One region of the Streptomyces sp. NPDC047022 genome, then DNA from elsewhere that is predicted to be linked to it. Evidence: riboswitches for the same ligand, from Rfam matches in the RefSeq annotation. Region 1 holds a riboswitch; each other region holds the start of a gene.
The links. A riboswitch is a leader RNA that binds a small molecule or an ion and turns the genes downstream of it on or off. The one in region 1 is predicted to bind thiamine pyrophosphate.

Region 1 (3,203 bases):
CACCGGGTCGTAGGCCACCGGCGTCTGACCGACGATGTTCGCGGCCACCGTGCGCGGGCCCTGGAGGGCGTTGTCCCAGTGGTGGACCAGCAGACGCGCCTCGTAGCGCCCCGACGGGAAGGACGCGCAGTCGCCGACCGCGTACACATCGGGCGCGGAGGTGCGCAGATGGCCGTCGGCCAGCACCTCGCCGTGGACGCCGAGCTCGATGCCCGAGCCGGCCAGCCACGCCGTGGCCGGACGCGCCCCGATGCCCACGACGACCGCGCCCGCGGGCACCCGCGAGCCGTCGTCGAGCACCACCGCGCCGGGCTCGACGCGCTCCACGCGCGCGTTGGTCCGCAGTTCGGCGCCGCTGTCCGCGTACCACGCGGCCATCGGCGCGGCCACGTCCTCGGGCAGCGCGCCCGCGAGCGGCCGGTCCGCGGCCTCCACCACGGTCACCGCGCAGCCCGCCTCGCGCGCGGCGGTGGCGAACTCGGCGCCGATCCAGCCCGCGCCCACGACCACGATGTCGTGCTGCTCGGCGAGGACCGGCCGCAGCCGTTCGGCGTCGTCCAGGGTGCGCAGCAGATGGACTCCCGGCACGCCTTCGGCGCCCGGGAGCCGGATCGGCTCGGCGCCCGTCGCGATGACCAGGGCGTCGTAGGCCACGGGCCCCTCTTCGGTGTCCAGCTCACGCTCGGCCAGGCGCAGCCCGAGGATCTCGCAGCCCAGCCTGAGTTCGATGTCCAGGGCCTCGAAGTCGACGTCGAAGGCGGAGCCCTCGGCCTTGCCCAGCAGCACGGCCTTCGACAGCGGCGGCCTGTCGTACGGCTGGTGGGGCTCCGCGCCGATGAGTGTCACCCTGCCCCTGAAGCCCTGCTCCCGCAGGGCGACGGCGGTCTGCACCCCGGCCATGCCGGCGCCCGCGATGACGACGCGCCGCGCCACATCGCCTCGTGCCGTGCCGCCCCGTTCATTCGTCTGCTCGCTCACCTGATCACCATAGACAACTGACGATTCGTCAGTCAGGGGGCGTGCTGAGTGACCTGTTCCACAACGCTCGTCCCGCCGCCCGTCCGCGACTCCCACTCCCACGTCTCCTCCAGGCGCACCCGCCCGTCGGGCAGTTCCACGACCTTCGAGACACAGTGCCCGGACGACGTGGTCCCGTCGTGCTTCAGCTGCACGTACCGGAAATCGAGGCGGTCCTCCTCCCGTGTACCCACCAGACGGCCGAGTACGACGTCGCCGCCCGCGTACTCGGCCCAGACCACGCCGTCCTTCTCGTGGTACGTGAACCGGGTGCGCGTGCCGACCTGTCCCGGGGCCTGGTCCGCGACCGGGGCGAGTACCAGACCGTCGAGCGAGCGTGGCATCGGTGGAGGCTCCCTTACTGATGCGAACGGCACGGATTAGGGTTGGCACCGTAGAGCACTCGCGGGAGCCCGGGCGCACCGGGCTGAGAGGGAGGCTGGCGGCCTCCGACCGTACGAACCTGATCCGGGTCATGCCGGCGAAGGGAGGGGGCTGGACGCCCATGTCAGCCATGTCACCCATGCACACCTCGGACACCCGTGCCCCGGACGCCCTCGTCATCGGGGGCGGGATCATCGGACTGGTCACCGCCTGGCGCGCGGCCCAGCGCGGCCTGGCCACCGCCGTGGTGGACCCTGAGCCGGGCGGCGGGGCGGCCCAGGTGGCCGCCGGGATGCTGGCCGCGGTCACCGAACTGCACTACGGCGAGCAGACCCTGCTCGGCCTCAATCTGGAGTCGGCGCGCCGCTACCCGGACTTCGCCGCCGAGCTGAGCGAGGCCACCGGACACGACCTCGGCTACCGCAGATGCGGCACGCTCGCCGTCGCGCTGGACGCCGACGACCGCACCCATCTGCGCGAACTGCACGCGCTCCAGCAGCGCTCGGGCCTGGAATCGGAGTGGCTGACCGGGCGGGAGTGCCGCCGTCTGGAGCCGATGCTCGCGCCGGGTGTGCGCGGCGGGCTCAGGGTCGACGGCGACCACCAGATCGATCCGCGCCGTCTCGCCTCGGCCCTGGTCACGGCCTGCGAGCGCGCCGGAGTCGTCTTCCACCGCGCATGGGCCGAGCGGCTGAACGTACGGGGCGAGCGGGCCGCAGGGGTGCGGACCGCCGACGGCGCCGATCTCGCCGCGGGCCAGGTCGTCCTCGCGGCGGGCAGCCTCAGCGGGCGGCTCGCGGGTGTCCCCGCCCACGTCGTGCCGCCCGTACGCCCCGTGAAGGGGCAGGTGCTGCGCCTGACGGTGCCACGGCAGTACGCGCCCTTCCTGAGCCGCACCGTGCGCGCCGTCGTCCGCGGCAGCCATGTCTACCTGGTGCCGCGCGAGAACGGCGAGCTGGTCGTCGGCGCCACCAGCGAGGAGATGGGCTGGGACACGACGGTCACCGCGGGCGGCGTCTATGAGCTGCTGCGGGACGCGCACGAGCTGGTCCCGGGGCTCACCGAGCTGCCGCTCACCGAGACCCGCGCGGGGCTGCGCCCCGGCTCCCCCGACAACGCCCCGCTGCTCGGCACCACCGGCCTTGACGGCCTGCTGGTGGCCACCGGACACCACCGCAACGGCGTCCTGCTCACCCCGGTCACCGGGGATGTCATGGCGCATGTCCTGACCACCGGGGAACTCCCCGACCACGCACGGCCCTTCACCCCCCGGCGTTTTTCCGCCGCCGCAACCCTCACGGAGCAGCCCGCATGAACATCTCGGTCAACGGGGAGCCCCGCCGGGTCGCTCCCGGTATCGCGCTCGACACCGTCGTGCGGACCCTGACCGCGGCCCACTCCGGTGTGGCCGCCGCCCTCAACGAAACCGTCGTCCCGCGCGGGCAGTGGTCCTCGACCTCCCTCTCCGAGGGCGACCGGGTCGAGGTCCTCACCGCGGTCCAAGGAGGCTGAGCAGCCATGGCCGACGATCCCTTCGTCCTCGGTGGTACGACCTTCTCGTCCCGGCTGATCATGGGAACCGGCGGTGCGCCCAGCCTCGATGTGCTGGAGCGGGCCCTGGTGGCGTCCGGGACGGAGCTGACCACGGTCGCGATGCGGCGCGTGGACGCCTCGGTGCACGGCTCGGTCCTGTCCGTGCTGGACAGGCTGGGCATCCGGGTGCTGCCCAACACGGCGGGCTGCTTCACCGCGGGCGAGGCCGTGCTGACCGCCCGGCTCGCGCGGGAGGCGCTCGGCACCGA
Region 2 (3,203 bases), on a different contig from region 1:
CCTCTTCCTCCTCGGGCCGGTACGGGAGCCGGGCCGGTGGCCGGGGCGGCGGTCGTCCCCGGGCGGTCCGCCGACACCACGAGGGCGGCCAGCACGGTGGTGACGGGCACGGAGGCGACGAGGCCGATCGACCCGACGAGCGTGCGGACGATCTCCTCGGCCACCAGCTCGCTGTCCGCGACCGTGACCACACCGCTCTGCGCGATCGAGAACAGAAGCAGCAGAGGCAGCGCGGCGCCCGCGTACGCCAGAACGAGGGTGTTGACGACCGACGCGATGTGGTCGCGGCCGATGCGGATACCCGCGCGGTACAGGCCTCGCCAGCCCAGGGTCGGATTGGCGTCGTGCAGCTCCCAGACCGCCGACGTCTGTGTCACGGTCACATCGTCGAGCACACCGAGCGAGCCGATGATGACGCCTGCGAGCAGCAGTCCGCTCATGTCGATGCGCGGGAACAGGCCATGGATCAGACCGGTGCTGTCGTCCGTGTTCCCGGTCAGCGCGGCCCAGTCGATGAACTCCGAGCCCAGCAGGCCGATGAGCGACAGGGAGATGAGCGTGCCCAGCACCGCGACCGAGGTGCGTGCCGAGAGCCCGTGGCACATATAGAGGGCTATCAGCATGATGGCGCTCGATCCGACCACGGCCACGAGAAGCGGATTCGAGCCCCCCAGGATCGCCGGCAGGATGAAGAGGTTGAGGACGAGGAAGCTCACGGCCAGAGCGACGAGGGCCATGACACCGCGCATCCGGCCCACGATCACCACGGCGACGGCGAAGATCCCGGCGAGCAGCGCCATGGGGAGCTTCCGGTTCACATCGGTGACCGAGTACTGCAGATCCCTGGGCGCGGAGGGCTCGTATGCGACCACGACCTTCTCGCCCTGATCCAACTGCCGTGACTGGTCAGGCTGGACGATCTCCGTGAACGTACGTCCCTTGTCCTTGCCGGTGTCGACCTGGACCGTCGCCTTCTTGCAGGTGCCGCTCGCTTTCTGCGGTCCGGAGGACCCGCCGGCGGCGGAGGTGTCCCCGATGGGGGTCCCGCCACCCGAGGCGTTCACGGACTTGCAGTCCACCTCCACGACCCGGGTGACCGTCGCCTGCTGCGTCTGCCGGTCGAAGCCGAGGCCGCTGCGCTGGTGCGACGGCACACCACCGGGCCACAGGATCACAAGGCCGGCTATGACCGCCGCGGTGAACGGGATGAGGATCGCGGCGATGACCTTGCGCAGCTGCCGGGAGACAGGGGCCGCCGGGCCGTGACTGTGACTGTGGGAGTGACCGTGGCCATGCCCGTGTCCGTCCTCGCGGCCATGGTGGCCGGGCGGCTCGGAGGACGGATAGGGGGGCGGATGCTGTGTCGTGGTCACCGACGCATCATTGCAAGAAGGCGCAAGGCCTACTGTTCAGCCAGCGTAAAGAGACGCTAGCGTGAGGGAACCTTTGCACACGCGGGAGCTCGGAGCACCGGGCTGAGAGGGCGCTGACCTCCGCAGGCGCGATGTTTCACGTGGAACATCGCCGGCGGAAACCGCTGCGTCGACCGCTGAACCTGTTACCGGGTAATGCCGGCGTAGGGAGTAGGTCTCATGACCAACAAGGATGCACCCATGCCTGCCCTCGACCAGGACGAACAGTCCCAGGCGGACGGCAGGACCATCGGCTGGCACAAGGCGTATGTCGCGGGCTCGCGCCCCGACCTGCGCGTGCCCGTCCGCCAAGTGCACCTCACCATCGGGCAGTCGGTCACGCTGTACGACACCTCCGGCCCGTATACCGATCCGCTTGTGACGACGGACGTCCGCAGGGGACTGTCGCCACTGCGGGAGAACTGGATCATCGCCCGCGGCGACACCGAGGAGTACGCGGGCCGTCCCGTCCGTCCCGAGGACGACGGACTCAAGCACACCTCGCCTCGTGGCGGGCTGCGCAACCTCGACGCGGTGTTTCCCGGGCGCCCGCGTCAGCCGCGCCGCGCACGTCCGGGTACGCCGGCCACACAGCTCGCGTACGCACGGCGCGGTGAGATCACGCCCGAGATGGAGTTCGTGGCGATCCGGGAGAACGTGGAGCCCGAGGTCGTGCGCGAGGAGATCGCGGCGGGCCGGGCGGTTCTGCCGGCCAACGTCAATCACCCGGAGACCGAGCCGATGATCATCGGTAAGCGGTTCCTGGTGAAGGTCAACGCCAACATCGGCAACTCCGCGGTGACGTCCTCCATCGAGGAGGAGGTCGAGAAGATGACCTGGGCCACCCGCTGGGGCGCCGACACGGTCATGGATCTGTCCACCGGCCGCAACATCCACACCACCCGGGAATGGGTGCTGCGCAACTCCCCCGTGCCGATCGGTACGGTGCCGCTCTACCAGGCCCTCGAGAAGGTCGACGGGAGGGCCGAGGAGCTGTCCTGGGAGATCTACAAGGACACGGTCATCGAGCAGGCCGAGCAGGGCGTGGACTATATGACGGTGCACGCCGGGGTGCGTCTGCCGTTCGTGCCGCTGACCGCGAACCGCAAGACCGGCATCGTGTCGCGGGGCGGCTCGATCATGGCGGCGTGGTGCCTCGCGCACCACAAGGAGTCTTTCCTCTACGAGAACTTCGAGGAACTGTGCGAGATCCTCGCGGCGTACGACGTCACCTACTCGCTGGGCGACGGGCTGCGTCCGGGCTCGATCGCGGACGCCAATGACGAGGCGCAGTTCGCGGAGCTGCGCACTCTCGGGGAGCTCAACCGGATCGCCAGGCGCTTCGGCGTGCAGACCATGATCGAGGGGCCGGGCCATGTCCCGATGCACAAGATCAAGGAGAACATCGACCTCCAGCAGGAGATCTGCGACGAGGCCCCGTTCTACACCCTTGGGCCGCTGACGACGGATGTGGCACCGGCATACGACCACATCACCTCGGGCATCGGCGCCGCGATGATCGCCTGGTGGGGCACGGCCATGCTCTGCTACGTCACGCCCAAGGAGCATCTGGGGCTGCCCAACCGCGACGACGTGAAGACAGGTGTCATCACCTACAAGATCGCCGCCCATGCGGCCGACCTCGCCAAGGGGCACCCGGGTGCGCAGGAGTGGGACGACGCGTTGTCCGACGCGCGCTTCGAGTTCCGCTGGGAGGACCAGTTCAACCTGGCTCTCGATCCGGACACGGCCCGCGCCTTCCACGACGAGACCCTCCCGGCGGAGCCGGCC
Region 3 (3,203 bases), on a different contig from region 1:
CTCCCGCAGCCAGGCGGCCAGCCCCTCCGCCCCGCCGAACCCCCCGACCCGTACGTCCCCGTCGAGCGCTCCGGGCCGGGACACCCGCCCGGCCAGGGACGTGGTCACTCTGACGCCGGGCCGTGCGGCGAGCGCGGCGGCGAGTTCGCGTGCCTCGGTGGTGCCGCCGAGGATCAGGACGTGCGAGGGCATGGGGTCGAGGGTACGGGTGGGTTGTGCTGTTTCGCGGTGCCGGTCCCTCAGTTCCCGGCGACCAGCACCGCGCTCCCCTGGCCGACTCCCACACACATGGTGGCGAGCCCGCGTGCCGCCCCGCCGCGCCGCATCCGGTGCAGCAGCGTCGTGAGGATGCGTGCCCCCGAGCAGCCGAGGGGATGGCCGAGGGCGATGGCGCCGCCGGTCGGGTTGACCAGGTCGGGGTCGATGCCGAGACGGTCGACGCAGGCGAGGGCCTGGGCGGCGAACGCCTCGTTGAACTCGGCCTCCTGGACGTCGCCGATGGTCCAGCCGGCGCGGGCGAGGGCCTTCTGCGTGGCGGGCACGGGGCCGATGCCCATGACGTCCGGGTGCACTCCGGCCGAGGCGCCCGCGACATAGCGGCCGAGGGATTCCAGACCGAGATCGTTCAGGGCCTCCTCGCTGACGAGGAGCAGTCCGGCCGCGCCGTCGTTCATGGGTGAGGCGTTGCCCGCGGTGACGGTGCCGCCCTGGCGGAACGCGGGCTTGAGGCGGGCGAGTTTCTCGTACGACGTGTCCTCGCGCACGCACTCGTCCTCGGTGACGACCACACCGTCCGGGCGGGTCACCGGCAGGAGTTCGGCGTCGAAGAAGCCGTTCTTACGGGCTTCGGCTGCACGCCGGTGGCTGCGCAGCGCGAAGTCGTCCTGGCGTTCGCGCGGGACGCCGTACCGGTCGGCGACCTCTTCGGCGGTCTCCCCCATGGGCAGCAGGCCGTGGAGTTCCTTCATGGCCGGGTTGACCAGCCGCCAGCCGAGGCGGGTGTCGAAGGTCTCCATACGGTGCGGCAGGGCCTCGTCGGGGCGGGGCAGGACGAAGGGGGCGCGGCTCATGGACTCCGAGCCTCCCGCGAGCACGACGTCCGCTTCGCCGGCGGCGATGGTGCGCGCGGCCATGGTGACCGCCTCCAGGCCGGAGGCGCACAGCCGGTTGACCGTGGCGCCCGGCACCGAGTCGGGCAGCCCGGCGAGGAGGGCGGCCATGCGGGCGACGTTGCGGTTGTCCTCGCCGGCCTGGTTGGCCGCGCCCCAGTAGACGTCGTCGACGCGGGCGGGGTCGAGGTCGGGCGCGTCGGCCATGAGGCCCCGGATCACGGTCGCCGCGAGGTCATCGGGCCGTACCGTGGACAGGGAGCCGCGCAGCTTGCCGATGGGGGTGCGGCGGGCGGCCGCGAAATGGACGGTACGCACGATGGAACTCCTGAGCGCACTCGGTGACGAGTCGATGAGTCGAAGAGGACGACGCAATAATTAGCACCGCTAGTTTTGGACTATAGACCGCCGGGCCCTCCCTGGGAAGATCCCCGGGTTTTACCCCGTGCGTCCAGGGGACCCGGGCGCGCATGGAGTGGTTGCGGTACGCGGCATGTGTGGACGAGGACCCCGAGTTGTTCTTCCCCGTCGGTTCCACAGGCCCGGCCATCACCGAGATCGCGGCGGCCAAGCGAGTGTGCCACCGCTGCCCGGTGATGGTCGAGTGCTTGACATGGGCGCTCAGGAGCGAGCAGACGGCGGGCGTGTGGGGCGGCACCGACGAGCGGGAGCGCGCGAGGTTGCTCCGGTCCGCCAGAAGTCTCCCCCAGGGGCGGCGGGCACCGTAGCTGCTGTCGTCGTCGCTGGTGGCTCGGGTTACTCTTGCCGCCGTACCGGACACGGGGTGCCCCGCGAGGGCTGAGATCACACCCGTTGAACCTGAACCAGTTCGTACTGGCGGAGGGATGTCATCCATGCCATTGGCGCATGTTTCCGGCGGGCTGCCCGCCGACGGCCGCAGAGGCGTCTTCGACGGACGGATGCCCACGGCTCCCGGTGACCTCAGGGTCGAGGGACACGGCATCGAACCCGTCCCCGAGAGCAACCGCTACGGCGGGGCGGGACGGCTGTTCACCGTGTGGTTCGCGCCGAACCTGACCATGACCGGTGTGTTCACCGGAACCCTCGGTATCGCGCTCGGCCTGGACTTCACCACCGCACTCGCCGCCGTCGTCCTGGGCACCGTGGTGGGCGCGGTGCCCACCGCCTACCTCGGCACCTGGGGCAGCCGCACCGGCGCCGGTCAGCTGCCGCTCGCCCGGCTCGCCTTCGGACGTGCGGTTGCGCTGCCCGGAGTGCTCCAGTGGCTGTCGTCGGTCGCCTGGGACGCGCTGATCGGTCTGTTCGGCGGGGACGCGCTTGCGCGGCTGTGCGGCTGGCCCTTCTGGCTCGGGGTGCTGGTCATGATGCTGGGGCAGGGCGCCCTCGGGATCCTCGGCTACGAGGCGATCCACCGCCTGCAGACCGTCATGACCTTCGTGCTCGCCGCCGCCTTCGCGCTGATCGCCATGCGGATGCCGGCCGGCGCCCATCTCGCCGCGACGGGCAGCGCACAAGGCGCCGACCGCGCGGGCGCGTTCGTGCTGACCAGCACCATCGCGCTCAGCCTCACCCTGTCCTGGGCCCCCTACGCCAGCGACTTCAGCCGCTATCTGCCCCGCACCACCTCCCGCTCCCGGATGTTCTGGTGCACGCTGCTCGGTCTCGTGGTGTCCTTCCTCGCCGTTCAGGCCCTCGGCCTGTGGGGCGCCTCGGTGCTCACCGACCAGACAGCCGCGGGCGTCGACAAACTGCTGGGCGGTGGCGCTGCTGGCGCCCTCGGGCTGCTGGCCGTGGCACTGGCGGCGCTGTGCAGCAACGCCATGAACGACTACAGCGGCTCCCTGGCCCTGCAGACCGTCGGCGTCCGCCTGCCCCGTCCCGCTGCCGCCGCCCTCGCCGCGGCGCTCGGCTTCCCGCTGGTGCTGTGGATGCACGCGGCCGACACCACCGCCCGGTTCCAGAACGTGCTGCTGTTCGTGGGCTACTGGATCCCCGGGTTCGTGGCCATCGTGGTCGTGGACTGGCTGGTCCGGCGCGGTGCCGTGACGGACCTCGCCGCCGCGACGAGCCGCCCCCGCTCACCGTGGCCCCCGCTGCTCGCGTTCGCCGGCG

Region 2: another riboswitch for thiamine pyrophosphate. It lies ahead of thiC (phosphomethylpyrimidine synthase ThiC); the one in region 1 lies ahead of thiO (glycine oxidase ThiO).
Region 3: another riboswitch for thiamine pyrophosphate. It lies ahead of ABZ845_RS30345 (cytosine permease); the one in region 1 lies ahead of thiO (glycine oxidase ThiO).

What each region holds. Positions count from the first base shown of each region.
Region 1 covers NZ_JBEYVV010000001.1:304,389-307,591, forward strand. The annotation lists gene ABZ845_RS01360 (FAD-dependent oxidoreductase) at 1-978, opposite strand, end outside; gene ABZ845_RS01365 (hypothetical protein) at 1,011-1,361, opposite strand; TPP riboswitch at 1,413-1,524, shown strand; gene thiO (glycine oxidase ThiO) at 1,532-2,716, shown strand; gene thiS (sulfur carrier protein ThiS) at 2,713-2,913, shown strand; gene ABZ845_RS01380 (thiazole synthase) at 2,920-3,203, shown strand, end outside.
Region 2 covers NZ_JBEYVV010000017.1:104,779-107,981, forward strand. The annotation lists gene ABZ845_RS19455 (YibE/F family protein) at 1-1,373, opposite strand, end outside; TPP riboswitch at 1,445-1,600, shown strand; gene thiC (phosphomethylpyrimidine synthase ThiC) at 1,593-3,203, shown strand, end outside.
Region 3 covers NZ_JBEYVV010000052.1:22,848-26,050, reverse strand. The annotation lists gene ABZ845_RS30360 (cobalt-precorrin-6A reductase) at 1-192, opposite strand, end outside; gene ABZ845_RS30355 (thiolase family protein) at 240-1,427, opposite strand; gene ABZ845_RS30350 (WhiB family transcriptional regulator) at 1,580-1,837, shown strand; TPP riboswitch at 1,880-1,972, shown strand; gene ABZ845_RS30345 (cytosine permease) at 1,964-3,203, shown strand, end outside.